Regions from separate parts of the Shewanella sp. SW1 genome, predicted to be linked through region 1. Evidence: predicted binding sites of a transcription regulator. Region 1 holds the regulator's gene; each other region holds the start of a gene.

Region 1 (10,113 bases):
GGAAAGGTTGCCAAGGATGGGGCAATGTGAGGGAAGGTAATTGCTCTGGTTGCAACACGACAGGTAACACTGGGTGCCCTAATACCTTAGCCATTTCGGGCATATTTAAATTTTGAAAGCGAATACTTGCCCCTGTTTCTGCCATTAAAGCTTGGCTCAAGGGATTGATTTGCTTTTGATAAAGCCTGCCTTCGATATTTAATGCCCCGCTTAGGGGAGTGATGTGGGGTAACTCATCCCGATGGGAGCCTGCGGCAACAAAGCCTAACTCGACCAGCAACCAAGGTTTTTCAACTTCTACTTGCAGAGGTTGAAAGGCTAAATATCCCACTTGACCTTGATAGATTTGATTATCCAGCAGCCAGATTTGTGAGCTTGCGGGAGTGGCGCGTACTTGCAGTCGATAACCAGTCACACCTTCTTTGCCGACCTTGAGTTGGAGCTGCTCAAAACTTAATGGCAGCAAAGCTTGCCTTGCTTCCATCTGGGCTAAAAGCGTCGTTTTATCTTCACCACGGGCTAACTGCCATAAACCCAACTTGACCAATATAGTTAATACAGCCACAGTCAATATCAGTAGAAAAACCGTTAATTTATTCAGCAGAACATGAGGATATTGTATGAATAGCCTGTTCATTTTTAAGTTGGTCTTAGTTCTGCTGTTGCTATTCATCATTTTTAATCTAGGTCGCGCCTTGTTTATTATGGTGAAAGGTGATGAAAAAGTGCCTATGAGCCGTTATCTTGGTCGGCGAGTGATTTTCTCCGTGCTCGTTATCCTGTTATTGCTGGTGGCCTTAGGGACTGGGCTGATTAGCCCCAATCCCACGCCTTACTAAAGCACTAGAGAACGTAAACGAAAATAAACAAACACAGCCAGACCACATCCACAAAGTGCCAATACCAACTCCCCGCTTGGAACGCAAAATGTTTATCTGCGCTAAAGTGCCCCTTCAACACTCTGAAAAACAACACGAATAAAAAGAGCGTCCCCAGTGTGACATGCATGCCGTGAAAGCCAGTTAACAGGAAGAAGGTGTTGCCATAAATCCCAGAGGTCAGGGTGAGTCCCATTTCCCGGTAGGCATGCATATATTCTTCTGCCTGTAAGGCAAGGAAACCCATACCCAAGAGTATGGTGATACCAAGCCAGAGAGTAATGGCAGAACGTTTACCTTTTTCTAGGCTGACATGGGCGAAATGTAAGGTAACTGAGGAGGTTAGCAGTACGATAGTGTTGATTAATGGCAGTCCAGTCCATGGCATAGCTTGGGTTTTAGTGCCATCTGGCGTAGTAATGAGCGGCCAAATAGCTTCAAACTGAGGCCAGAGTACTTCGTGGGTCATGGCATTATTCGATGCGCCACCGAGCCAAGGCACTGCGAACATGCGGGCATAAAATAGTGCCCCGAAAAAAGCGCCGAAAAACATGACTTCCGAAAAAATAAACCAGCTCATACCTTGGCGAAACGATCGATCCATTTGGCTAGAATAGAGCCCTGCCATCGACTCTTGGATCACGGTTCTAAACCAACCTACCAGCATGAATAGGATCACAGCTATTCCAACCAGCAGCACATAACCGCCACCGGATGCACCTGATTTTAACTGTTGCACGAAAAGGCCTGCACCAGAGGCGATTAAGAACAAGCCAATGGCACCTACAATAGGCCAGACACTTTGGGATGGAACGTAGTAAGACTGATGTTTCGTTGTCATTTTGCAGCTCCTTGCTCTATGGCAGACGCTAACTGCTTGTCGGTAATGTCGTAGAGAGTGTAAGAGAGGGTCAGAGTATGGATAGACTCAGGTAACTGAGGATCCACATAGAAAATGAGCGGCAGCTCAGCGCTAGTGTCCGCCGCTAAGGGTTGTTGATTAAAGCAAAAGCATTCTGTTTTATTAAAATAAGCGGCACCTTGGCCGGGCGAAACTGAAGGTATCGCTTGGCCAATAGTTGCTTTAGCGGACATATTGCGCGCCAAAAATGCCGTATGGATTAGCTCGCCAGGGTGAACTTCGAGCCGTTTGGTTTGTGGCGCAAATGTCCATGGCATGCCTGTTTGTACCTGAGAAATAAATTCTACAGTCACTATTCGGCTTGTATCTACTGTGATTGCTTGATAACTACTCGCGGTATTGGAGGGTTTTCCATTGATACCGAGTTGCTCGCACAACACATCGTAGAGCGGCACCAGCGCGAATCCAAAGCCAAACATTCCAATACAGCCGATAACTAACATGCTGATAAGTTTACGATTTGACTTAGGTTTATCTTGCTGGTGTTGGGTTGCCATTTCATTTCACCTCAGGTGGTGTCGTGAAGGAGTGGTAAGGTGCAGGGCTTGGCAATGTCCACTCTAAACCCTCGGAACCTTCCCAAGGTTTAGCGGGGGCTTTTTCGCCGCCACGGATGCACTTAATTACTAATACTAAGAAAATCAATTGCGATAAGCCGAAGGCGAACCCACCAATCGAGACGATTTGATTAACATCGGCAAATTGAATCGAGTAGTCAGGGATACGCCTTGGCATTCCTGCCAGCCCAAGGAAATGCATCGGGAAAAATAGCACATTGACTGAAATCACCGAGCACCAGAAATGCCATTGTCCCAGTCGTTCGTTGTACATGTGTCCCGTCCACTTAGGTAGCCAGTAATAGGCCGCTGCCATGATGGAGAAAATCGCACCAGTCACGAGCACATAATGGAAATGTGCCACAACAAAATAAGTATCGTGGTACTGGAAGTCGGCGGGTGTAATGGCGAGCATTAATCCCGAAAAACCGCCAATAGTGAAGAGTATGATAAAGGCTACAGCAAACAGCATGGGCGTTTCGAAACTGAGTGAGCCGCGCCACATAGTGGCAACCCAGTTAAACACTTTCACTCCAGTTGGCACTGCAATCAACATAGTGCAATACATGAAGAACAGCTCGGCAAACACAGGCATACCTGTGGTGAACATATGGTGCGCCCACACGAGGAACGACAGAATTGCAATACTAGCCGTAGCATAAACCATGGATGCATAGCCAAATAAGGGTTTACGACTGAAGGCTGGGACTATGGCAGAGATGATGCCAAAGGACGGCAAGATCATGATGTAGACTTCAGGGTGGCCGAAGAACCAGAAAATATGCTGGAACATCACAGGATCGCCGCCGCCAGCCGCATCGAAGAAACTCGTGCCGAAAAACTTATCTGTCAGCACCATAGTCACTGCGCCAGCGAGTACGGGCATAACCGCGATCAGTAGGAATGCCGTGATAAGCCAAGTCCACACAAACAATGGTAACTTCATCCATGTCATGCCTGGCGCGCGTAAATTCACTATGGTCACAATCACGTTGATTGCGCCCATGATCGAACTTATCCCCATGATGTGAATAGAAAATACAAAGAGCGCCGTGCTATCTGGACTATAAGTTGTTGATAGTGGTGCGTAGAAGGTCCAACCAAAGTTAGGTCCGCCACCTTCCATAAATAGCGAACTGAGAAGGATAGTGAAGGCGAAGGGGAGTATCCAAAAACTCCAGTTATTCATCCGTGGCAGCGCCATATCGGGCGCCCCTATCATCATAGGGATCAGCCAGTTAGCGAGCCCTGTAAAGGCTGGCATTACCGCACCGAATACCATGATCAGCCCATGAACAGTTGTCATTTGGTTGAAAAAGTTGGGCTCGACCAATTGTAATCCAGGTTGAAAGAGTTCAGCGCGGATCACCATGGCCATAGCGCCACCGGTTAAGAACATAATGAAGCTGAACCATAAATACAAAGTACCTATGTCTTTATGGTTGGTGGTTAGCAGCCAGCGCATGATGCCCTTTGGCGCACCATGATGATGGTCATCATGGGCTGCGGTTTGATCTTGAGTCGTTGTGCTCATCATTATCCCCTACTGTCCATGACTTGCGATATCAGCAGGTTGCACTGTATCGCCGGTATTGTTGCCCCAAGCATTGCGTTCATAGGTAATGACTGCTGCAAGTTGTTGTGGGCTAAGCTGTTTGCCAAATGCCTGCATAGCCGTGCCTGTTTTACCGTGCATCACAATATCGATGTGATTGGCGACTGGTCCAATGGCGATAGCGCTACCCACTAGCGCGGGGAAGGCGGGTGGTATTCCTGCACCTGTCACTTGATGGCAGGCAGCACAGAAGGTCGCGTAGACAGTTTCACCTTCGGCCATGAGGGCGTCATGGCTGAGTGTGGGGAGGCTTGCGGGATCGACTGCAGCTGAGACGTCTGTTGCAGACGCGGGTGTCGGGGTTATACTGCTTGGTACCGCGGCGGATGTTTGTGCAGAATTGCCGTTCATGTACTCGTTGACGTCTTTGGCTTGCACTGCATCGCCAGTATTATTGCCCCAAGCATTACGCTCGTAGGTAGTCACTGCCGCGATTTCTTGTGCGGTCAATTGCTTACTAAACGCTTGCATGGCAGTACCCGTTTTACCGTTGAGCACAATTTCAAGGTGACCGCTGAGTGGTCCCGTTGCAATCGGGCTACCTTTAAGGTGCGGAAATACGCCTTGCAACCCTTCGCCATTGGGCTGGTGGCAGGCTGCGCAGTGCCCGAGGTAAACTTGTTCACCTTGAGTCATCAACTCTTCTTTACTTAGGGTTTGTGATAAAGCGGCTTGAGCGGCTTCAGCCGCAGCACCTGCGGCTTGTTTCTGCTCTGTGACCCAAGCCTCAAACTCGGCTTCGGGTAACGCTTGTACTACGATAGGCATAAAACCATGGTCTTTACCGCAGAGCTCGGCGCATTGACCACGGTAAATGCCGGGTTTGTCGATGCGAGTCCAGGCCTCATTGATAAATCCTGGATTGGCATCTTTCTTAATTGCAAAGGCGGGCACCCACCAAGAATGGATGACATCCTCTGAAGTCATCAGAAAGCGGATTTTGCGGTTTATCGGTAGAACGAGCGGTTTATCGACTTCCAATAGATAGTTTTCACCCTTGGTTTCGGTGCCTTCGATTTGTGCTCTGGGTGTTGTCAGTATGCTATAAAAATCAATATCTTGATCGAAATAGCTGTAATGCCATTTCCATTGGGAACCCGTGACTTTTACGGTGAGATCGGCGTTGCTGGGATCTTCCATTGCGATTAAAGTTTTTGTCGCTGGAATCGCCATTAAGATCAAAATGATAAATGGCAGAATCGTCCAAGCGATTTCAACTTTAGTGCTTTCGTGAAAGTGGGACGCGACAGCGCCTTTGGATTTTCTGTGGTTGATCATGGCGTAAATCATGACGCCAAAGACCACTAGGCCTATTGCGCAGCAGATATACAAGATGGTCATGTGCAAGTGATAAACCTTGCCACTGATCTCGGTCACGCCAGGGGTCATGTTGAACCGCATGTCTGCGGCGGTCAACGGTGGTGCGAAAAGCACCACGAGTAAACAATACAACAATTGCTTCACAAGACTTCTCCTCTGCCAATTGCGAATAGCAACTACAAAGAAGAGCAACACAGTAAGTCTCAACTCTATGCAAACTCTTCAGTTCCCAAAAAAGCTTTTTTGACTTCAACGTGCGTTGGCGGCTGTTACTTTTAATCAAGTATTGTTACTGCTGGTAATTAGCCACGCTGGCACATACTGCTGAAATAAATCTGTTCTCTATTTTTAGTGGCGCTTCGAGTTCGATAAATACTCGATTCATTGACCACGGAAGGTGATATATCATCACCGACTTAACCAACCATACTTGCTGTTTAAATATTGATCAAGATCACTTATTTATCTAATTATCTGAAAAATTGCCAAAAAAAAGCCTCACATTCATAGGTGAGGCGGCTTTCAAGGTAAAAAATTAAATGAATATTTAGTGTACAGCGCTAAAAAAAGATTGCTGACCGAAGAGATTGCCTTGCTCAATGCGTACGTCGGCATGTAAGTGACTGTTTACGTCTTCAAGCACTATGCCCATAGCTCGGGCACTTTTAGCCACGATTTGTAGGCGTCGATTATCCCGCGCATCTAATGATTGAGTCCAAGTAATGACTGCACTGGACGTACCACTTGTCAGGGCTTTTTCCATCGCCCACAGGGTTTCGACTTCATCTTTAGCATGAACCAGTAAGACTCTATCCATACGCACACCTGCGCTGGCAAGCATTTGCTTGTAGCCAATACTTGGTGGGTTGATGAGCACTAACCAACGGCCCTGTTGGCTTAACTGAGCGAGTTGTGCACTCAGATGAATTAATTCTTGGCGACCTTGAGTCTTAGTTGGCATACAGGCGATAGGCGCATGGTGCCAGTCATAGTCGGCATCACGGACTTCATCGAGCCACAAGCCCGGATGGCGGGGGGCATTGCCAAGTAGTTTATTCATAGCCAATCTCCATTACGGATCACACCGACGGCGAGTCCTTCAATTGTTAAACTTTGGAAGCCTAAATCCACTTTAATCGGGGAGTAATCTTCATTTTCGGCATGTAGATAGACCACATTACCTTTTTTTTCGAAACGTTTAACAGTGACATCGTCATCGACTCTAGCGACAACCACTTGACCATTTCTAGCTTGTTCTACTTTATGAACTGCCAGCAAATCACCTTCGAGAATGCCGATATTCTTCATGCTGTCACCCTTTACTCGCAGTAAAAAATCGGCGGCGGGATGGAACATGCTTGGGTCGACTTGGTAGTACTGTTCAACATGTTCTTGGGCGAGGATAGGTTCACCTGCGGCCACTTGGCCGATGAGCGGTAAACCTGTTTCAGTCAAATCTTCGATTTCCGCAGGCAGACGAATGCCTCGAGATGTGCCTGGCATGATCTCAATGCAGCCCTTTTTTGCCAACGCCTTAAGATGTTCTTCAGCCGCATTGGCGCTCTTAAAACCTAAACGGGTTGCGATTTCTGCCCGAGTGGGTGGCATGCCAGTATCGGCAATATTTCGTTTAATTAGCTCTAATATTTCAGCTTGGCGTGGCGTCAAAGGTCTCATGGTGTTTCCTGTTTTTCTATACAGTTACTGTTAGTATATACAGTATTATTTGCAGCGCAAGTATTAACCACTTTTTAGCTATGTTGGAGAGAATTAGCGAATATTGCCCATAGTCTGGTATTCTATCGGGCTAGTAAACGCACTTAATTGCATAAGAATAATGCCTAAACACGACTCTCTTTGGTTGAAATCATTACGTTGGATCCAAAAACACTTAGTGCACACTATTGTGGTGCCTCAGGATCCCTTTGCCGATCTGAATCTGGATGCTTCCAGACCCCTTGTTTATGTGATGAAAACAGAATCCCTTAGTGACATAGCTGCTTTGAGCGAAATAACGGCTAAGTTAGGTTTACCAAGCCCTTATGAGCCTCTAGTGGCTAATGGTGTGACTGCGCCTCGGGTTGTCTGTCTTCAAGGACGTAAGCCACTGTTTGGCGAGCGTGCTGGTAATGAGCCTTTCCTCGAATGCTTTATGCGTTTGTTAGCCGTGCATAAGGAACGTCCTGAATTGGATATTCAACTTGTGCCTGTGAGCTTGTATTGGGGTCGAACGCCAGGGAAAGAAGACGACACTATGAAGGCGGCCGTATTTGAGCGGGAAAACCCGACTTGGTTGCGCAAGTGCTTGATGATTCTGTTCTTAGGTCGACATAACTTCGTGCAGTTTTCGAATGCCGTATCCCTGCGTTACATGGCTGACGAACATGGCACCGACATGGGGATTGCCCATAAGTTAGCACGGGTTGCGCGCGTGCATTTCCGTCGTCAACGTAAGGTAATGACAGGGCCTGTGCTGCCAAACCGCCAAGCACTGTTTCATTCGTTGCTCAAATCTGAGTCGCTGCGCAAAGCGATTCAAGAAGAAGCCGCCAGTAAAAAGATTTCTGAGACCCAAGCGCGCGAGACGGCTATTGAGTACCTCGATGAAATCGCAGCAGATTACTCAGATAGTTTAGTGCGTATTGCCGAGCGTTTTTTAACTTGGTTGTGGAACAAGCTTTACAGCGGGATCAACATTAAAGGCGCCGAGCAAGTTCGCCAGCTGCACCATGATGGTCACGAGATCGTTTATGTGCCTTGCCATCGCAGCCACATGGATTACCTGCTGTTATCGTATATTTTGTATTATCAAGGCATGGTTCCGCCGCACATTGCTGCTGGCATCAACCTCAATTTCTGGCCCGCGGGACCTATGTTCCGTCGCGGTGGTGCCTTCTTCATCCGCCGTAGTTTTAATGGTAACAAGCTGTACACCGCAGTATTTCGTGAGTATTTAGATCAGCTGTTTGCTAAAGGTTATTCGGTGGAATACTTCTCCGAAGGTGGCCGTTCACGTACTGGCCGTCTGTTGGCGCCGAAAACTGGCATGATCGCCATGACGATGAACAGCGTACTGCGCGGTATTGAACGTCCTGTCACACTTGTGCCAGTGTATTTAGGCTATGACCATGTGATGGAAGTAGCGACTTACCATAAAGAGTTAAGCGGTAAGAAAAAGAAAAAAGAATCTGTGTGGCAGGTGTTCGGTGCCATTCGTAAATTAGGTAATTTCGGCCAAGGTTATGTGAATTTTGGCGAGCCTATTACCCTGCAAAATTTCTTAAATGAGCGTGCGCCAAACTGGCGTGCTGAGTTGGCCGATGATCCCGAGCAGAAACCAAGTTGGTTAACGCCAGCGGTAAACGTGCTGGCTAATCGGGTGATGACGCGTATCAATGATGCCGCAGCGGCGAGTTCGGTGACTTTGACCAGCTTAGTTTTACTGGCGACAGATCAAAACGCCTTAGAACGTAGTCTGCTGGAGCGTCAGCTTGATTTGTATCTGACCCTACTCAAAAAAGTGCCTTACACTTCTTATACATCTGTTGCCGAAGGTGATGGTAAGCATTTAGTGCAGCAAGGTTTAGAGCTGAACAAGTTTGTTGTTAGTGCCGACCCTTTAGGGGAAATAGTGTCTATCGAAGCGAGTCAGGCTGTGTCTATGACTTACTATCGTAACAATATCATTCACTTATTTATTGTTCCTTCATTAATTGCGAGTTGTTTAACCCATAATGAACAGATCCTGCGCCAGCAAGTGGTTTCAATCGTTGCCGATTTTTATCCACTGCTGAAAGCCGAACTCTTCATGGGAATTAAAGACTTACCAGCCTATGTTGAGCAAGTACTGGATTTCCTGATTGGGCTAGGTTTAGTGGTTGAGACAGATACTTTAGCTGTCGTGCCTGAGCACTCAAGCCAATTATTGTTGTTAGCCAGTTCAGTGAGCGAGACTCTGCAACGCTACGCTATTATTTTCAATCTGTTAGCGAACAGACCTAAGATGGAGCGCTCAGAACTTGAGTCTGAGAGCCATTTACTCGCTCAGCGTTTAGGGGCTTTACATGGTATTACCGCGCCTGAGTTCTACGATAAAAAACTCTACGGTACTTTGAGCGTGAAGCTCAAAGAATTGGGATATCTGGCGGATAGTGAAGATAAGTCCAATATCAATCGCATACGAGATCAGGCCAATAGCTTATTACGTCCGTCAGTGAGACAAACGATAGTGGCGAGTGTCACCGCGGAGCACACAGTTTAATGGCAAATCATATGAATGCGGCTAAGCATAAGCCCGCAGGTAAGTCCTTGCTCGGTGGTGCCATGATTATTGCTGGCACGACCGTAGGTGCTGGGATGTTTTCTCTGCCCGTGGTCGGTGCAGGTATGTGGTTTGGCTATTCGATTTTGATGTTATTGGGCATTTGGTTTTGCATGTTGATGTCGGGTTTATTGTTGCTCGAAACCAATTTACATTTCGAACCCGGTGCTAGCTTCGATACCTTAAGCAAGCAAACTCTTGGGCAGTTTTGGCGGATAGTGAACGGCGTTTCTATCGCTTTCGTGTTGTATATTTTGACCTATGCCTATATCAGCGGCGGTGGTTCGATTGTGAATCACAGCTTGCAGGGCATGGGAATTGAGTTACCGCAAAGTGTGGCAGGGCTAGTATTTGCCATAGTATTGGCGAGCATAGTGTTGATCAGTACTAAAGCCGTGGATCGGATTACCACGATTATGCTCGGCGGTATGATCATTACCTTCTTCCTCGCTATCGGCAATTTATTGATCGAAATTGATGTGACTAAGTTGCTCGAACCC
Region 2 (10,113 bases), on a different contig from region 1:
CCACTAACGCTATGACAATATATTGCACCAAACTCAATTTGGGCCAAGCCTGACGAGTAAAAACGATATATAACGCTAGAGTCACAGCCGCAATGGTAAAACGCCAGAAGACGAGGGACTCTCCTGACATCTCCTCCAGCACTCGCTTAGCAATCGGAAACACACTGCCCCAGCTAAAAACGCAAATCAGTAGACAAACGAATGTCATGTAAGGTGTATGGGATTTCATATCGGCCTCTAGGGAGGTAATTGGGATTGAGCTTAGTTTATAAGTTTCATATATTATTAAAACCAACAAGATTGAGAGCTTAAATTCCAAATATGAAACTTAATTATTCCTTAGACGATATGCGCTTATTTTGGGTGGTGGCACAGCAAGGGAGTTTTAAGCTCGCGGCGCAGCACTTAGGCATTCCACCTTCAACCTTAAGCCGTCGAATCAATCTGTTAGAACAATCCTTAGGTCTGCGTTTACTGCACAGAGACGCCCATAGAGTCAACCTTACCGCCACAGGTCAGCGGTATCTCGAACGCTGCGGCCCGCTATTTATCGAGTTAAACCAGGTATCTGGTGAGTTGCATGCGGATAAACATCAAGCGGTTGGCAAATTGCGGATCTCGGCGCCCATCAATACAACCTATCGCTGGCTGGGTGAATCACTCAACGCCTTCCAACGGCATTATCCCAATATTGATATCGATTTAAGTCTGTCGAACATGAATATCGATGTCAGTGAAAACGCCATCGATATCGCCTTTCGAGTGGGCGCACCTAAAGATCCCGATTGGATTGCAAGGCCACTTACCACGATTAGCTTTGTACTTTGCGCCAGCACATCGGCAACGCAGTGGCATGCGCTGCAATCGATTGAAGAGCTGGATCAGCATTCGATTATCATCGCCAAGCCCACAAAAACTTGGAGTTTACAGCACAATAGCACAGGGGAAAATGTCGAGTTTGAACCAAGGGGGAATATCAAATTAGCCGTCGATGATATGGCGATTGCCTGTCAGGCCGTGGTGGCGGGGCTTGGGATTGGACTCATACCCATCAGCATGGCGAGTGAACAGATACGAAGTGGCAAACTCATTCAAATACTGCCCGAGTGGCAAGGTATTCCGCGCACCGCCTACTTGATGTATCGCGATCGGGACAACCTGCCCTTACGGGTCAGACTGTTAATTGATTTTATGTTGGCGAATCCACCCGAGGCTTATTGAGCCAATGCAGGCATGAGTCTGCGGCTTATCAACTCAATAAACGGCTAGAGTGCTAAATCCAGCTGAGTCTGGCCGTTTAAGCTTGTGGTGACGACAAGAGTAGAATCGGTAAGGCCGACCGAAATACCCAATAGACGAATGCCACGGCCTTCTTGCCTTTCCATAGCCTGTGCGAGTAGCTCATAGAACATTACAATCGAGACTTCATCGCTGCGGTGCTCAATTGTAGTCTGCTTGAAATCGTTAAACTTAAGTTTGACCACCTGTTTATGTATTTTGCGTTCCTTAGCACTGCGACTTAAACGCAACGACAGTTCTTGGATCAAACTCGGCATCACCTGCTGGCACTGCTCTAAGCTATAAATATCCTTTGCTAACGTGGTTTCAACACCCACTGATTTGCGCTCTCTGTCGGCAGATATACCCCGTTCATCTATGCCTTGGGAACGCTCAATCAACACACCACCAAACTTACCGAATCGCGCTAAGAGCTCAGGTTTAGAATAAGCTTGCACATCGCCACAGGTATTGAGCCCGAGCGAAGAGAGCTTTTCGGCGGTGACTTTGCCAACACCGGGAATTTTACGCAGCGATAAGGTCTTAACAAACTCAGAAAGCGTCTCTGGCGTAATGACATATTGGCCGTTTGGCTTGTTCAGATCCGAGGCGACCTTAGCTAAAAATTTTACTGGCGCGATACCCGCCGATGCGGTTAAACCCGTTTCGGCTAAGATATCGCGACGAATCGCTTGGGCAATCAAGGTCGCAGAGCCCTTATATTGTTGGCACTCACTCACATCCAAATAAGCTTCATCTAAGGAAAGCGGCTCAATTAATTGGGTATAGCGGGAAAATATTTCACGAATTTGTAGCGACACTTCTTTGTAAACCTGCATCCGGCCTGGTACTAAAATCAGCTCAGGGCACAACTTAAAGGCATAAGCCGTTGCCATTGCTGAACGTACACCGAATTTACGTGCCTCGTAACTGCAAGTACTGATAACACCGCGACGGTCGCTACTGCCACCCACGGCTAAAGGCTTGCCACGGTACTCAGGAAAGTCGCGCATTTCCACTGCAGCAAAATAGCAGTCCATATCGATATGAATAATTTTTCGCACGTTGAATTCCTCCAACGCCAAAATACTGTATATAAAAACAGTAATCAAGTATTCCTGATAGATTTGGGGCCAATAAGATGTGGCCTAGCGCAGGAAAAGAGAACAAGACAAGTGTGAGGAACAACAGACATACTTAATAACTGAGTTTCCTAGGCCATTACACTCAGTGGCCTAGGTATTTACTCAACCTAACAATCTAAGGCTCACATCTTAGTTTGCAGGTAGTTTTGCAATCCAACACGGTCAATAAGCCCAAGTTGTTTTTCGAGCCAATACATATGGTCAGACTCTGTATCGTCGAGTAATACTTCAAGGATTTCACGGGTCTGGTAATCTTGCTTCTGCTCACACAGTGCAATCACTTTGCGCAAATCGTCCGCGACCTTGTATTCATAGGCAAGATCATTACGTAGCATCTCTTCTACATCTTTACCTATGTTCAATGCCTCACGGGCGGCAACATTGGGTGTACCTTCGAGGAATAAAATGCGCTGCACTAATTTGGCTGCATGGGCTTTCTCATCATCTGACTCATGGGCGATACGCTCATAGAGTTCATTCAGGCCCCAATCTTCATACATATGGGCATGGACAAAATACTGATCCATTGCCGAGAGTTCTCCCGTTAGGAGTCGATTTAACGCATCGATAACGTCTTTATCGCCTTTCATATCTTGCTCCTATTGGTCGCTAATTTGCGATTGTAGATAATTTTGAATACCGGTTAGCGTAATGAGCTCTTGCTGCGACTCGAGCCAATCTAAGTGCTCTTCTTCGTCTTCGAGAATATCTTCCAGCAGATCGCGGCTCACATAGTCCTGTTCGGCTTCACACAAGCTGATCGCATCACGCAGCAATGTAAGCTGCTCTTGCACCATGGCCAGATCGCAGTCGAGCATCTCTTGGCTATGTTCACCAATGCGAAGTTTTTCGAGTTGTTGCAGATTAGGCAGACCTTCCAAAAACAGCACTCGCTCGATGAGCTTATCGGCATGCTTCATATCTTGGATGGATTTTTTGTATTCGACGTGGTTTAACTTCTCTAAGCCCCAATGTTTAAACATGCGGGCATGGAGGAAATATTGATTGATGGCGGTCAACTCACAGGTAAGCACCCGATTCAGTTGCCCAACCACTTTAGGATGACCTTTCATAAGTTACTATCCTTGGTAAGCGTGAAAAGATTGATCTAAATCAAGCTTCTAGCCTAGTACAATTTATCGACCAACTCAAATTATCTTTATATTTCACTCACTTAATGATGAAAAGCATTCTCATTCCTGCTTAGATTAACTTGCTATCCCACTCTAATCCCAAGGATAAATCTCAAATGATTAACCCGTGTAAGAAAATACGAGGCAAAAAATAGCCCCCTAAATCGGAGGCTATGATCGAATCAAGACTATTTAGATAATGCGGTCTTTCGTTAACTTCTCACGACGCGCTTCTTCAGCGGCCATACGACGTTTACGTTTGTCACAAGGGTCATCACAATCACACGCTTTTTCAATCCCTAGAACACCTAAACCGCCACAACTTCCTTCAACGGCTTTGCGCTTGATGAGATAACCAATCGACATGAGCAAAAAGAAGACTAACAAGATCACAAATGCCGCGATAAAAGAGGTCATGGTTTACTCCAAAAACTAAATAAGGAAAGGCTTGAAGGCGTCGCTGTAATAGACCTTAAATCCGTCGCCTTGCTTTTCGATTAGCATTATCGCCAAGTGTTCCTTCTTGGCAAGCTCCAATGATGCTTCTGTGCCCAAAACCATCATGGCCGTCGCAAAACCGTCGGCCGTCATACAATTTTGATGCAATACAGTCACGGATGCTAACTTATGATTTATCGGCAAACCAGTACGCGGATCGATTATATGCGTAAAACGTTGGCCGTCTTCTTCATAATAATTACGATAGTCGCCAGAGGTCGCCATCGCCATAGTACCAGGTGCAATAACCTGCTGTACGGCTTCAGAGCCATCATTGGTCGGTTGCTCTATAGCAACACGCCAAGAGCTTCCATCACCTTTGGCACCTTTGATACTCAGTTCGCCACCGATTTCAACTAAATACCCTGTCGCGTGGTATTTATCAAGAATGGAAGCGATCTTATCAACCCCAAATCCCTTCGCGATTGATGATAAATCTACATATAAATAGGTGTTGTGCTTACTTAGACGGTTGCCTTCAATGGAAAGTTCACTAATCCCTGTTTTGGCTTTAGCCGCATCAATATCAGCCTGTGTCGGAACTTTCGTTGGACGCTTATCAGGTCCAAAACCCCACAGATTAACTAAAGGACCTAAGGTAATATCAAGTGCCTTATCCGTCACTTGATATAAACGTATTCCCTCTTGCACCACTTTTATGGTATCCGGTGAGACTTCAACACTTTGCTCCAATGGCAATTGGTTGAAACGGGATAATTCTGAATTAGGCCGATAGGTCGACATCTGGTCATTGACTAGCTCAAGGGCTAAATCAATTTCCGCTTGAAGTAACTGCGCCGTCGGCATCTGCTCATTCGGGACGACTTTAATGTGATAAGTCGTGCCCATAGTGCTGCCGGCCAACGAAATGACTTCGTTTTGCTTAGAACAGGCTGAAACAAAAAAGGCCAGTCCCACGAGGACTAGCCAGTTAAATGAATACTTTAACACTGAGGTATTGATCTTTAAGGTCTGAAACATAGTGACCTACTACTCTTATTTGGGCCCTTAAATGCAAAAGTTGCAGATGAAAGGTTAACCTCAACATCTGCAACTTTTCTATCTAGGACTAATGAACATTAGCCGCCGAAGTCATCCAACAGGATGTTTTCGTCTTCGACACCAAGATTTTTCAACATACCAATTACGGCAGCGTTCATCATTGGAGGTCCACACATGTAGAACTCACAATCTTCTGGAGCATCATGGTTTTTCAGATAGTTTTCATACAATACGTTATGAATAAAACCTGTGTAACCATCCCAGTTATCCTCTGGTTGAGGATCTGAAAGTGCCACATGCCATACGAAGTTATCATTCTCAGCCGCTAGGCCGTCGAAATCTTCTACGTAGAACATTTCACGCTTAGAACGTGCACCGTACCAGAAGCTCATCTTACGTTTAGACTGAAGACGCTTCAGCTGGTCGAAGATATGTGAACGCATTGGCGCCATACCCGCACCACCGCCGATAAACACCATTTCTGCATCGGTATCTTTCGCGAAGAATTCACCGAATGGGCCAGAAATTGTCACTTTATCGCCAGCTTTTAAGCTCCAAATGTAAGATGACATCTTACCGCAAGGCAGAGTCAAGTTACGTGGTGGAGGCGTAGCAATACGCACGTTCAGCATAATAATGCCGAACTCTTCTGGGTAGTTAGCCATTGAGTATGCACGGATAGTTTCTTCATCAACCTTAGATTCAAGATTGAAGAAACCGAAGTGTTCCCAGTCGCCACGGTATTGTGCAGGTACATCAAAATCTGCATATTTAATATGATGAGCTGGTGCTTCGATTTGAATATAACCGCCAGCACGGAATGGTACAGACTCGCCATCAGGAATTTGCAGCTTCAGTTCTTTAATGAAAGTGGCTTTGTTATCGTTAGAGATAACTTCACATTCCCATTTCTTGATACCAAAGATTTCTTCGTCAAGCTCGATTTCCATATCGTTCTTAACGTTAACCTGACAAGAAAGACGACAACCTTTACGGGCATCACCTTTGCTGATGTGGTCAAGTTCCGTTGGCAGAATATCGCCGCCGCCAGACTTAATCACCACGCGACATTGGCCACATGAGCCACCGCCACCACACGCACTCGATACGAAGATACCGCTGTTAGCCAAAACGCCTAACAACTTACCGCCCGCACCGGTTGTAATCGCTTTTTCAGGATCGTCATTAATGCCGATCGTGATGTCACCACTAGCCACTAACTTAGACTTAGCGAATAAAATCACTAATACCAAGATGAGGACGATAGCAGTAAACATACTCACACCGAGGTAAACCTCGAGCGGAGTAGATTTAAAAATACCAAGAATATCCATTAACTTATCCTTAGAAGGTCCAATTCAAGAAGCCGTTATGTATCTCTTACAGAGACACACCTGAAAACGACATGAAACCTAAGGCCATCAAACCAGCGGTGATAAAGGTAATCCCTAAACCACGTAGGCCGTTAGGCACGTCGGCATACTTCAGCTTCTCACGGATACCGGCCATCAATACGATAGCTAATGCCCAACCCACTCCTGAGCCGAAACCAAACACCACACTCTCGCCCAGCTTGTAGTCACGCTCAACCATGAATGATACCGCACCGAAAATCGCGCAGTTCACTGTGATCAAAGGTAAGAAAATACCTAATGCGTTGTACAAAGGTGGAAAGTACTTGTCCAGTGCCATTTCCAGAATTTGAACCAAAGCCGCAATCACACCGATAAAGGTAATGAATTTCAAGAAGCTTAAGTCAGCTTCAGGTGCGCCAGCCCAAGCAAGTGCACCAGGAGCTAGCAGCCCTTGATAGATAACTTGGTTTGCTGGGACAGAGATAGTTAACACTACAACTACCGCAATCCCTAGGCCCATGGCTGTAGTGACTTTCTTAGACACAGCCAAGAAAGTACACATACCTAGGAAGAAGGCCAGTGCCATGTTTTCAATGAAAACAGAGCGAATTAACAGGCTAATATAATGTTCCATCGCACTTACCCTTTTGCTTCAACTTGCTCTGGCTTATAGGTACGAATAATCCAAATCAAAACACCGATCAGGAAGAACGCACTCGGAGGCAGTAGTAGCAGACCGTTTGGTTGGTACCAGCCGCCATCAGAGATCTTGTGCAGGATTTCAACACCGAACAGAGAACCGTTACCAAACAGTTCACGTACGAAGCCAACAGCTAACAGAATTGCACCGTAACCTAAACCGTTACCGATACCATCCATAAAGCTCATCATTGGCGGTGTTTTCATCGCGTAAGCTTCGGCACGACCCATTACGATACAGTTCGTAATAATCAGACCGACGAATACCGACAGCTGCTTAGAGATCTGATAAGCATAAGCCTGCAGCAATTGGTCAACCACGATTACCAAAGAGGCAATAATGGTCATCTGTACGATAATACGCACACTGCTTGGAATATGATTACGGATCATTGAGATAAACAGGTTCGAAAACGCAGTTACCGCAGTTAACGCCAACGCCATTACCAGTGCAGTTTCGAGCTTGCTCGTTACCGCTAATGCACTACATACACCAAGTACTTGTAAAGCAATCGGGTTGTTGTTGACTATAGGTCCGGTCAGAACCTGTTTCAGTTCTTTAGCGTCAGACATTAGTTGAGACCTCCATTGCGTGCTTTTTCAATGAAACTCGCAAAACCTTCTTTACCCAACCAGAATGTCAGTGAATGTTGTACACCGTTACTCGTTAAGGTTGCGCCAGATAATGCATCTACACCGTACTCAGTGCTAGCAACAGTTGGGTTTTTCGTTACGCTGATAGCGAGTTTACCTTGCTCATCAAATAACTTTTTGCCATGCCATTTCGCTTTCCACTGAGCATTTTGCACTTCGCCACCTAAGCCCGGCGTTTCGCCGTGCTCGTAGTAGACTAAGCTTTGCACTGTGTTTAGGTCAGCATCCATAGCAAGGAAGGCATACATAGTAGACCATAGGCCATAACCATGGATTGGCAGAATGACACTGGTTAATTTACCTTGCCCGTCACGAACAAGATAAACCACAGCCTTATCAGCAACACGTTTCACTGAAGCGATGTCATTCTCAGGTACAAATGAGGTTTTCACATCACGAGAAGCTTTACGTTGATCATAAGTGTCAGCATCAACACCCTCAACCCAAGCACCCGTTTTCAAATCGACCAGTTTAGCTTCGATGTGTTTGCCGTATGTATCCAGAATTTGCGCTTTGGTCACTTTGCCAGCTTTAGTATCGATAAGACCAGCGGCTTCCAGAATGTACTTTTGCTTATCAAGCAGTTTATTTTCTGCTTGAGTCGGTCTCAGTAACACAGCTGCAGTAGACACAAATATCGCACAAATTAGACATAAGCCAACGACGATAAATAACGTTCTGCCGAACGAATCTTTATTACTAGCCACGGGCAATCCTCCGCTTGATATTTGCCTGAACCACGAAGTGGTCGAACAATGGCGCGAACAGGTTAGCAAACAGAATCGCTAACATCATGCCTTCTGGGAATGCAGGGTTAATCACGCGGATAAACACAGCCATTGCACCGATCAAGATACCGTATGCCCATTTAGCTTGGTTAGTAAATGACGCTGACACTGGGTCTGTCGCCATAAACATCATGCCAAACGCAAAACCACCTAACACTAAGTGCCAGTACCAAGGCATTGCAAACATTGGGTTAGTGTCACTACCGACAAAGTTAAGCAGCGTAGAAATGGCAATCATACCCACCATCACACCACCAACAATGCGCCATGAAGCAATACGGGTATAGATGATGACCAGACCACCTAACAGAATCGCTAATGTAGACACTTCACCGACAGAACCAGGAATGAAACCGAAGAACGCATCCCACCAGTTTTGATTAATGGCGTAATCTAAGGTGCCAGATGCCGCTTGGCTCAGTGCAGTTGCACCAGAGTAACCGTCAGCCACAACCCATGAGGTATCACCCGACATGTTCAGCGGATACGCGAAGAACAGGAAGGCACGACCCGCGAGTGCTGGGTTTAAGAAGTTACGCCCTGTACCACCGAACACTTCTTTCGCCACGACCACACCGAAGGTGATACCCAGCGCCACCATCCATAATGGGATAGTTGCTGGCAGCGTTAAAGCGAACAGGATAGAGGTAACGAAGAAACCTTCGTTGACTTCATGACCGCGGACAGAGGCAAACAGCACTTCCCAGATACCACCGACGGCGAACGTCACCGCGTAGATAGGTAGGAAGAAACAGGCGCCATACCACATCAGCGCTGGCCAGCCAGAGTTAGCCGTCAGTTCGGTACCGAACATGCTAAACAAGCTCACTTGCCATACGTCAGGGGTAGCAAAACCAGCCACGAGCGCTAATTGAGCTTGCAAACCTACGTTGTACATACCCACGAACATCGCGGGGAAAGCACAAGCCCAAACCGTAATCATCATACGTTTTAGGTCGAGGTTATCGCGAACATGGGTTTTGCCCTTGTTCACTTTACCTGGGGTATAAAAAATCGTGTATGCCGCTTCGAATAAGGCATAAAACTTTTCGTATTTACCGCCTTTTTCAAAGTCGGGTTCAATACGTTCGAAAAAATCTTTCAAGCTCATTAGCCTTCCCTCTCGATCGTATCTAAACAGTCACGCAGATATGAACCGTAGTCATACTTGCCTGGACATACGAACGTACACAGTGCGAGATCTTCTTCATCTAACTCTAACGCGCCTAACGTAGCAGCACCGTCAAAGTCACCTGAAATCAAGTCACGCAACAACATAGTAGGAAGAATGTCCAATGGCATTACACGCTCATAGTTACCAATTGGCACCATAGCGCGGTCTGAACCACCTGTACTGGTCGTCATGCTGAACAGACGAGAAGGAGCAAGATGTCCTAAGAATGCACGAGTGATAGAATATTTGTCTGAGCCTGGTAATACCCAGCCTAAAAATTCTTTCTCTGTACCTTCTTCTAACAGACTTACTTGAACATGGTAACGACCTAAATACCCTTGTGGGCCAACGGCTGTACGACCATTCAGAACAGAGCCTGAAATCAGA
Region 3 (10,113 bases), on a different contig from region 1:
GCAAGTACCCAAGCGTCATCCGCCAGTGGTAGCCAATGCTCTAGTAAATCTTCGATTTGGTGATCCATCCGCAAGGACTCCATTGGGTTAGGGAGATTTAAAAAATTTAATGCGCTTATCGCTATAGAAACTATCACAGTTAATAACGCAGCTATCGACGTCTATTTGTCATCAAAACTTGACGCAAGTTTTATCAGCAAATAAAACCGCTTCGTCAAACGCTCGCATTAAACATATGGACAACCAAGTTAGCAAAGGCGTGTGCGTATTGAAAGGAGTAATAGATTTCAAAAAGTGTTGAAGCATAAAATATGTTCAGGGGAAGTTAAAGAGGAAGAATTGACGTCCATGTCTGAGTGGCGTTTGTTCGCAAATCAACCACATTTATCTAAAACTGGTATTCGCCCGCCTTAGTGCGCAGTATCTGTGATTGGTTGTCTAGACTAATGGATGTCGATTCAATCTGTTCGATAATCTGTGATACTTCACGGGAATTATCGCGGATCACCATCATGCTCGAAGCGATTTCTTTAGAAACTAAGGATTGTTCTTCGGTTGAAGCGGCAACCTGAGTATTGATCCCATGAATCGCTTCCGTACTATGGCGAATATCCTCAAATACTGCCACGATACGTTGCAGTTCTACCCCCGCCTTTTGCATTAGCGTCGCCGCTTGAGTCACTGATGTACCCACTTGATTCGTACGGCTTTGAAGGCTTGCGACAATATCATCGATTTCCTTGGTGGAATCTTGAGTGCGCTGGGCTAATGATCGAACCTCATCAGCTACCACTGCGAAGCCTCGTCCTTGCTCACCGGCCCGCGCGGCTTCGATCGCGGCATTCAGTGCCAGCAAATTCGTTTGCTCAGCAATCGCCTTAATCACACTCAACACATTGCTGACTTGGGTACTTTCGTTCACTAGATGTGACATAGAGTCTTGAGTATTCCTAAACTCAGTTTCTAATACCGACATGGCTTTCAGCGCTTCCGATACTGTCTGTTTACCTACAGTGACATGCGTTTCATTTTCGGCGGCGCGGCTTTCAGCATTCGAAGTGCTCTCACTCACATGCACTAAGGTCGTGGTCATTTCTTCCATCGCACTGGCGCTGGCATCCAGTTCTCTCGCCACCCGATTTGAGCTTTCACGCGAAATTTGAATTGATGCTTTAGTTTGCTTAGCTAAATCAGCCACCTCTTTTGCAATGCCATCCGTCGTCGATAATGAACTGGCAAGGGAAGAGATAAACAAGTTGATTTGATTAACGATTTCGCCAATTTCCCCCTGAGTCGTAACAGAGATCCGCCGCGCAAGATTTTTAGAACGCTGAATATCGAGCAATTCAACACAAGTCTGCACTAAGGGAGTCACAATCCTGCTCTTAACGATAATAAATCCGCCAACGGCGGCTAAAATCACGATAAATAACACCAGTTGGGACCAGTTTAATGCCGCATGCAGGGAGTCGAGTCGGTTATTCACATCACCATCGGTACGTTTATCCAATGCTGTAAAAAACTCATCAATCGGCTGCATGATCTTAGCTTTTTCTCTGTGGTATTGGTCGCTATGTAATAACTCCCTCGCCATAGTTAAGTTAGGCTCACCTTTGATCGTGTAAGTTTGGGTGTTGGGATCCATAAAAATACCTTTAACGGCATTCATGGCTTTCACTTCGAGGGCAACTAACGCATCTGAGTTTTGCTGAGCTTGTTCAAGGTAACGGAATTCTTCATCAGAAAAACCGAGGGACTTCATTTGCGTGTTTATCGCAATGCTAGCACCGTCGGGTTTTGGCTTATCGCCATAGCTCAGCACCAAATCCCAGTAAATCTGGTGATATTTTTCAGGTCTAGACTTCTCACCATTACGGATAGCCAAAATATCCATATACATTTTTTCGTATTTTTCATCACCCGTAACAGCGTAAGTTCGAGCGAGACGCGTTAGGTCATCGGAACTTTGTCTTAACTCATCGGCGACTTGATAGGACTGATATCGGACGCTAGCCGCATCATTAAAGAGATCGATTTTAGACTTAACATTGAAGCTCAATACCGCAGAAATCACGGCACTCGCGACTATGGTCGAAAAGACCACGCTCATCATTGTTTTTGTTTTCATACTTACCCCAGTAGACGGAAGAACTGCTTTAAGTCTAGAAGGAAAAACAGAAAACATAAAAAAGGTTGGTTTATTAGCTGAAATAATCATTTGATTTGCGAGTGATTATCGCTCACAAATCAAGCAATGCTGAATGGCGTCTCAATTACAGTAAAAGTTGGTCCGCGACAAAGGGGTTATGCTCGCGCTCTTCGCCAAAAGTCGACATAGGACCATGCCCAGGAATGAATTCAACCTCGGCACCTAAGGGCCACAGTTTTTCGGTGATCGAGTGAATTAAATCCTGATGATTTGATTGGGGGAAATCGGTGCGACCGATAGAACTTCGAAACAAAATATCCCCCACCCACGCCAACTTAGATTGGGCAGAGAAAAGTGCAATGTGTCCCGGCGTATGCCCAGGGCAATGCAGCACAGATAAACTTTGCTCGCCCACTTTAACAATATCGCCATCCTGTAGATATTGATCCGGTTCAAAGGCATCGCAATGGGGAAAACCAAAATTTTGGCTTTGCTTAGGTAAGTTATCAATCCAGAATTTATCGGCAATATGCGGGCCAATAATCGGCACATTGGCGGCTTTCGCTAAGGCTTTAGCACCACCGACATGATCGATATGCCCATGGGTAAGGAGGATTTTTTCGAGGACGAGTCCAAGTTTCGCTACTTCGTTTTGGATCCTGTCAATATTCCCGCCGGGATCCACAACTGCAGCACGCTTGGTTTTTTCACACCAGATCAAGCTGCAATTTTGCTGAAAAGGTGTCACTGGAATAATCTGATACTTCATAGCTTCAATCTCGTGTTATCCATAAGCGATAGATTACGCTAAGAAACTCATCATGGCTCAAATTTGTATCCAAAAAATTGATCTTCACCAAAAGCTAATCAAATAATCCTAGCTTACGACATAAACTATTTTGTCTATACCCAAGTTAGCTGAAGATACGCGTTTCAGGTAGCCTAGGTTACTGCATCTTCAGCTTATTTGGGTATACAATCTGCCAATCACAATAACATGATCCTCTGCCATTAAGGTTGTTTGATGAAACCCGATATTATTCTCGCCGGAGTGCTGGCGAAGAAACACACTTTTACCTTGCCCCTCAACTATCAAAATCCAATTGCAGAGCAAATCCAAGTGTTTGCCAGAGAACTCTGTAGCCCAGAAAACAAAGATAAAAAACTACCTTATATCGTATTTTTTCAAGGCGGCCCTGGATTTGCGGCCATGCGTCCCGCCAGCAACAGCGGCTGGATCCGCCGCGCATTAAAAGAATATCGAGTGTTATTACTCGATCAACGTGGCACAGGCTTATCAACACCGATTAATTACCAAAGCCTGCAACACTTAGATCCCGCAGCTCAAGCGGATTATCTGAGCCATTTCAGGGCTGACAATATTATTCGTGATGCCGAAACGATTCGTGCCCAGCTTTGTCCCGCCGATAAGTGGGCGATTCTCGGCCAAAGTTTCGGGGGATTTTGCGTGTTACATTATTTAAGCGCCGCCCCTCAAGGCGTCAGCGAAGCCTATATCACGGGTGGCATACCATCATTAACCCGTAGCAGCGACGACGTCTATCTTGCGACTTATCAACGCGTACTGGCGAAGAATAAACAATTTTTCCAACGCTTCCACGATGCTCAACATCTCGTCACTCGCTTAGCAAAACATTTGCTTGAAAATGAAGTGTATTTGGCAACGGGTGAACGCCTCACGGTTGAAATGTTGCAACTGCTAGGTATTAATATTGGAATGGAGCAAGGGCCTGAATCGGTTTATTATTTGCTTGAACAAGCCTTGATCAACACGGCTTCAGGGGCAGTAGTCAATCCGTTATTTTTAAATCATTTCGGTCAAATGCTCGATTACAACACTAACCCAATTTTTGCCCTGTTGCATGAGGCCATTTACTGCCAACACTCAGCTTCACAATGGTCTGCACACAGGGTTAGACAGCAATTCCCCGCCTTTAACTATCAACAAGGTAAACCGTTTTTATTCACAGGTGAGATGATATACCCATGGATGTTTGACCAATTTAGTCACTTAGTGCCGCTTAAAGCTGCGGCAGAAATCCTCGCCCATAAATCAGATTGGCCAGCACTTTACAATCTAGAGCAACTGGCACAAAACCGAATCCCTGTTGCAGCGGCCATTTACAGTGAAGATATGTTTGTAGAGATGCAATACAGTTTAGAAACCACAAAACAAGTTGGCAGGCTAAAGTATTGGTTAACATCAGAATATGAGCACAACGGCATCCGCATGGATGGAGAACGCATACTGGATAAGCTCATCAGCTTAAACCGAGGCGACACCCTAAGATAAATATGAGCTTTAAGGGCTAATTAAGTTAATGCTGAGATTATATGCCTGCTCCTCATCAATTGAGTGATTTTGGCAAGCTTTAACGACCCATTTCCGTATGAGTAAACCGTTTTGGTTTACTCTTTTTTTGCCCAAATTCAGTGCTGTGAAAGCGTTATAGCTTAAGGTCGAATATCCCCTACAACAGAATCACAACGCACTCGTGACTATTAAGCCTCTGTAGCCACTTTGCGTGTTCGACTCCTTGCGCCAGCACTAGCCACTGACTTCTTCACACTGCTTTTAGCTGTACTTGCAGTGCCTGCCCGTTTTGCCGAGCTCGAGGCTTTGCGGTAAGGCGACTTACGATAACCGGATTTATTACTTGCCGTTTTACGATAACCTTGGCCTTGTAAACCATTAAGCGCGGTTGGCAGTTGGGCGCCTGCATTCTGGATAAGCGTGGATAAAGTGCCGAGCAGCGGTTGCATAAAGGCTTGATAAGAGGTTTCTTTATGGCAAATGCCGTTCAAGCTCGCTTCCCAAAGCGCTGTCATATCCGGCGTAGTCGCACTCGCGGGCAAGCTGTTAATCAATCCTTTCCCCACGTCTGTCGAGACAATGGATTTACCTAAGCGTTGTAAAAAACCGCGTTTGAACAGCAATTCGATAATACCTGCACGGGTGGCCTCTGTACCTAATCCGTCGGTTTCTTTAAGAATTTTACGGATCTCAGGATCGGTCACATAACGGCTAATACCCGTCATAGCACCGAGTAAAGTGGCATCGTTAAAGGCCTTTGGTGGTTGAGTATTTTTCTCCAATAATTCGCCTCGAGTACAATGCAAAGCTTGCCCCAGTTTCAGAGGGGGCAATTGGCCGATAAACTCGTCATTCTCCTCATCGTCCTTACCTGTGCTTTCTTCCGTCGACTTGTTGCCACTCGCCTTACTGCCATTTGGCTCTTGGCGGGCAAAGAGTTGCTTCCAGCCGAGGGATTTATCCTGACGCGCCTTAGTATTAAATAAGCCACCCTCGATTGTCACTTGCACTGTGGTTTCACTGTAACAATAAGCCGGATAAAACTGTGCTATGTACTGGCGAGCAACATGAAGATATAACTGCCTCTCACGCTGACTCAAGCTAGATAAGTTAGCCATCTTCTCTGTGGGGACGATTGCGTGATGGGCGTCCACTTTTTTATCATCCCATGCTTTAGATTTAAGACGGGGCTCGGGGGCATCAGCACCTTGCAATAACTCAGCAGCACCGTCACTTATCGCCTTAAGTACCGAAGGCGCAAGGTTATGTTGCTCAACGGGTAAATAACGACTGTCGGAGCGTGGGTAAGTAATGAGTTTATGGCGTTCATACAAACTCTGGCAGGTATCGAGCACATCCTTAGCACTCATGCCAAACCGTTTCGCCGCATCAATTTGCAACGCGGATAAGCTGTAGGGCAATGGTGGATTCTGTTTCTTGTCCTTAGCCACTAATTGAGTGACTAAGGCGGGTTTATCACTGATGCGACTCACCACATTTTGCGCTAACCCTCTCGCTAATACTCGTCCTTCTTCATCCATATAGGGCTGACAAGCTTCGCTAGGTTGCCACTTGGCGCTGAAGGTTTCTTGCTTCTCGGTCGCCAAATGCGCTAGTACTTCATAAAAAGGTTTAGATTGAAAGTGAGCAATCTCTTCATCACGGCGCACCACTAGCCCAAGCAATGGCGTTTGTACTCGGCCGACGGATAACACGCCTTGATAACCGACCTTTTTACCTTGGATGGTGTACGCACGCGTCATATTCATGCCATAGAGCCAATCGGCACGACTGCGAGCTAAGGCCGATGTGGATAAAGGAATAAACTCGCGATTACTGCGTAGCTGCGTTAGAGCCCGTTTTACAGCTTGTGGGTTTAAGTCACTGATCAGTAAACGCTGGGTTTGATGTAGCTTGTCCCCCGTCACGCCAAGATAGGCAATCACTTCATCCACGAGTAACTGCCCTTCGCGGTCGGGATCGCCCGCATTAACCAAGGTGTTAGCTTGTTTGACTAATCGTTTTAGCACTGTGAGTTGGCTGCGGGTCGCAGCCTTAGGTTTTAGTTGCCACTTGTCTGGCACTATTGGCAAATGCTCGAATTTCCAAGACTTAAATTCGGGATTATAGACATCAGGTTCTGCTTGTTCAAGCAAGTGACCAACGCACCAAGACACACAATCGCCATTGGCGGCTTCGATAAATCCATCGCCTTTTTTATGGGGTTTAGGCAATACATCGGCAATGGCCCGCCCTAGGCTAGGTTTTTCTGCGATATAGAGAATCATACAAACACCAAGCACTGGATATAATTACAGTATAATTTAGCCCAAACGCCAGTTGAGTGCAAATTTCTGTAGTAAACCGAGCTTAAATGTAAAATTTTAAGTGTAAATTCAATTGCGAATTATTCTCAACAAGGCATAAGATACACTAAATGACTAAGGAGTGACTATGAAACAGTTTGCAATAAATGCGCGACAGGCCATGACAACAACTCCAGCATTAATATTAAGATTCAATCAGTTATTGATATTCCATAGCTTAATGTTACTCGCAATAAGCATGCTCACCAGTACCTGGCTGGGACAAATGAAAATCATCGATATGCCGTTAGCATGGGGATTCATTCTCGTCATTCCTATTGCTGTGAGTTTATCTCTATTACTCAGCCATCAAATCACGCGCCATAGCTTAAGCAGTTTATTCGGCGTGTGGATGCTACTTTGGGTAATGGGATAACTGACATTCATAATAAATCACTACCGTATTTCGAGTTAACTCGCCCCTCCGCTCTATTTATCCATGCTAAAACTCAATTTCAAAACACATTGGTTTCAAATATTTAACACTTTAACTATGAAGCTCCCTAAAAAATAGTTATGTTGAGTATCTTGGATATTTACAAAAAATGTCTTAATCAAAAGTGAATGTCCTAACTCAACATCTGTTGAATAACCGTAAACCTAAAAACTCTGCTAAAACAACACAATAAAGGAATCGGAGTCTATGAATGAGATTGTCAACGCGATCAATAGTGTAATTTGGAGCCCTGCACTTATTTTTCTTTGCCTAGGTGTCGGGCTCTATTTCTCCCTTCGCACTCGATTTTTACAGCTGCGCCATCTGCCAGAAATGATCCGCCTGATGTTTGATGGTAAGAGTACTGATGCGGGAGTGTCGTCTTTTCAAGCACTCGCAATGACATTAGCGGGCCGAGTCGGTACAGGTAACATTGCAGGGGTTGCCACAGCAATCACCTTTGGTGGTCCTGGCGCTTTATTTTGGATGTGGATGGTTGCCTTTCTCGGTGCCAGCTCCGCCTTCGTTGAATCGACCTTAGGTCAAGTCTATAAAGAAAAAATCAATGGTGAGTATCGCGGTGGGCCTGCTTTTTATATTGAAAAAGGCTTAGGCATGAAATGGTATGCATGGGTATTTGCAATTGCGACCATATTTGCTTGCGGGATCCTGCTGCCGGGCGTACAAGCTAACTCGATTGGTTCAAGTTTAAAAACCGCTTTCAACATAGATCCTAATGTGACTGCAGCCATACTAGCGATGCTTCTTGGCTTTATCATTTTTGGCGGTGTAAAACGTATCGCTCACTTTGCCAGTGCCGTCGTCCCCTTTATGGCACTGGGTTACATCATAGTGGCTTGTGTCATCATAGCGCTAAATATTGGCCAGCTACCGGGTATTTTATGGTTAATTATCAAAAGTGCCTTTGGCTTTGATGCGGGTTTTGGTGCCATTTTAGGCTTAGCCATCATGTGGGGGGTAAAGCGAGGTATTTACTCCAACGAAGCGGGTCAAGGTACAGCGCCACATGCCTCATCTGCAGCGGCGGTAAGCCATCCAGCCAAACAAGGGTTAGTTCAAGCTTTTTCTGTGTATATCGACACCTTATTCGTTTGCTCTGCAACAGGTTTCATGCTGCTCATTACAGGACTGTATAATGTTCAGGGCCCAGACGGTGCGGCGCTCTATACCGGCATTGCCGGAGTCGCTGCAGGACCAGGCTACGTACAAACGGCAATGGAAAGTATGATGCCAGGATTTGGCAATATCTTTGTGGCTATCGCACTGTTCTTCTTCGCCTTTACTACCATAGTGGCTTATTACTACATTGCCGAGACCAACATTGCCTATATTAACCGTAAAGTAAATCATCCTTGGTTCATGGTCGTTCTCAAAGTCGTGATCATTGGCTCAACCGTATACGGCACAGTTAAAACGGCTGATATGGCTTGGGGAATGGGTGACATTGGTGTCGGACTGATGGCATGGCTCAATATTATTGCCATTATTCTATTGAGGAAAACCGCATTCACTTGCCTTAAAGATTATGAATCACAGCAAGCTCTCGGCATAGAGCCACTTTTCGACCCGGTAAAACTGGGTATTAAAAATGCGGATTACTGGGTTGAACGTAAGCACGCTGAAGAAAATGTAATGACTGAAACAGCGCAACGTATAAATACGTAGACGTTATCACGATGATCCGTTAAGCAAATATAAGCCATTAAAAAGCCAGTGATTTCTCACTGGCTTTTTGTATCGTTTAGAACAAAAAGGACACAAACTTTACGATACTGAATGACCCACAATCCTTATGGGTGACAGACGTTATGCAGCTCTAAGTTAGTGCCGATATCTTTATTTCGATCGGCTTTGGCATCGTCATTACGCAGTTGCGTCAAGTGATCTAAATACGCTTGGTCAACGTCGTTCGTGATGTAGTGACCATCAAATACGGACGTTTCGAAACGTTTAATCGCAGGATTCTCCATTCTTACCGCTTCAATTAAATCGGGCAAGTCTTGGAAAATAATGCCATCAGCACCAATTAACTTGGCGATTTCATCGGCATCACGACCGTGGGCAATAAGCTCATTCGACGTTGGCATGTCAATACCGTACACGTTCGGGAAACGAATTTCCGGTGCGGCAGAGGCAAAGTACACTTTCTTAGCACCTGCTTCACGGGCCATTTCGATGATTTGCTCTGAGGTCGTACCGCGAACGATAGAGTCGTCCACCAACAGGACATTTTTGCCTTTGAACTCAGTGTTAATGGCATTCAACTTACGACGCACTGACTTCTTACGCTCCTGTTGACCAGGCATGATGAAGGTACGGCCAATATAACGGTTTTTCACAAAACCTTGGCGGTACGGTAAATCCATGCAACGGGCAATTTCCAGCGCGATATCGCAAGAGGTTTCAGGAATAGGAATAACCACGTCGATATCGTGATCGTACCATTCCTTCTTAATCTTCTCGCCAAGCTTAGCGCCCATGTTGACGCGACTTGCATATACAGACACTTTGTCGATCGTCGAATCTGGACGGGCAAAATAAACAAATTCGAAGATACAAGGTGCATAGCTAGGCTCGGCTGCACATTGACGGGTATACAGCTGGCCGTCAATTGAAACATAAATCGCTTCACCCGGTGCCACATCACGCATCACTTCAAAGCCAACGGCATCGAGTGCCACACTTTCAGAAGCCACCATGTATTCAGTGCCAGTGGCAGTTTCGTGCTTACCTAATACCAAAGGACGAATACCAAATGGGTCACGGAACGCAACTAAGCCTTGACCAATAATCATGGCAACAACCG

The links. Region 1 encodes LexA, which represses DNA repair genes until DNA is damaged. Its sites were predicted from a motif close to TACTGTATNNNNATACAGTA; they were not measured.
Region 2: dinB (DNA polymerase IV) is a predicted target of LexA. The motif match lies at 2,366-2,385, and genes of this name have one in related genera.
Region 3: L5M71_RS02320 (DNA topoisomerase III) is a predicted target of LexA. The motif match lies at 6,785-6,804, and genes of this name have one in related genera.

What each region holds. Positions count from the first base shown of each region.
Region 1 is NZ_JAKKSG010000018.1:28,491-38,603, forward strand. Features, by position in the region: gene L5M71_RS16215 (SURF1 family protein) at 1-622, opposite strand, end outside; gene L5M71_RS16220 (DUF2909 family protein) at 621-839, shown strand; gene L5M71_RS16225 (cytochrome c oxidase subunit 3) at 844-1,719, opposite strand; gene L5M71_RS16230 (cytochrome c oxidase assembly protein) at 1,716-2,297, opposite strand; gene ctaD (cytochrome c oxidase subunit I) at 2,299-3,891, opposite strand; gene coxB (cytochrome c oxidase subunit II) at 3,901-5,436, opposite strand; gene L5M71_RS16245 (cell division inhibitor SulA) at 5,840-6,352, opposite strand; gene lexA (transcriptional repressor LexA) at 6,349-6,969, opposite strand; gene plsB (glycerol-3-phosphate 1-O-acyltransferase PlsB) at 7,130-9,553, shown strand; gene mtr (tryptophan permease) at 9,553-10,113, shown strand, end outside.
Region 2 is NZ_JAKKSG010000017.1:33,445-43,557, reverse strand. Features, by position in the region: gene L5M71_RS15665 (DMT family transporter) at 1-229, opposite strand, end outside; gene L5M71_RS15660 (LysR family transcriptional regulator) at 322-1,221, shown strand; gene dinB (DNA polymerase IV) at 1,266-2,342, opposite strand; gene bfr (bacterioferritin) at 2,546-3,013, opposite strand; gene bfr (bacterioferritin) at 3,023-3,496, opposite strand; gene nqrM ((Na+)-NQR maturation NqrM) at 3,749-3,973, opposite strand; gene L5M71_RS15635 (FAD:protein FMN transferase) at 3,989-5,035, opposite strand; gene nqrF (NADH:ubiquinone reductase (Na(+)-transporting) subunit F) at 5,134-6,390, opposite strand; gene nqrE (NADH:ubiquinone reductase (Na(+)-transporting) subunit E) at 6,437-7,045, opposite strand; gene L5M71_RS15620 (NADH:ubiquinone reductase (Na(+)-transporting) subunit D) at 7,051-7,683, opposite strand; gene L5M71_RS15615 (Na(+)-translocating NADH-quinone reductase subunit C) at 7,683-8,471, opposite strand; gene L5M71_RS15610 (NADH:ubiquinone reductase (Na(+)-transporting) subunit B) at 8,464-9,663, opposite strand; gene L5M71_RS15605 (Na(+)-translocating NADH-quinone reductase subunit A) at 9,663-10,113, opposite strand, start outside.
Region 3 is NZ_JAKKSG010000002.1:92,715-102,827, forward strand. Features, by position in the region: gene L5M71_RS02300 (XdhC family protein) at 1-68, opposite strand, end outside; gene L5M71_RS02305 (methyl-accepting chemotaxis protein) at 389-2,128, opposite strand; gene L5M71_RS02310 (MBL fold metallo-hydrolase) at 2,274-2,918, opposite strand; gene L5M71_RS02315 (alpha/beta hydrolase) at 3,174-4,463, shown strand; gene L5M71_RS02320 (DNA topoisomerase III) at 4,673-6,772, opposite strand; gene L5M71_RS02325 (hypothetical protein) at 6,939-7,226, shown strand; gene L5M71_RS02330 (alanine/glycine:cation symporter family protein) at 7,494-8,972, shown strand; gene purF (amidophosphoribosyltransferase) at 9,098-10,113, opposite strand, start outside.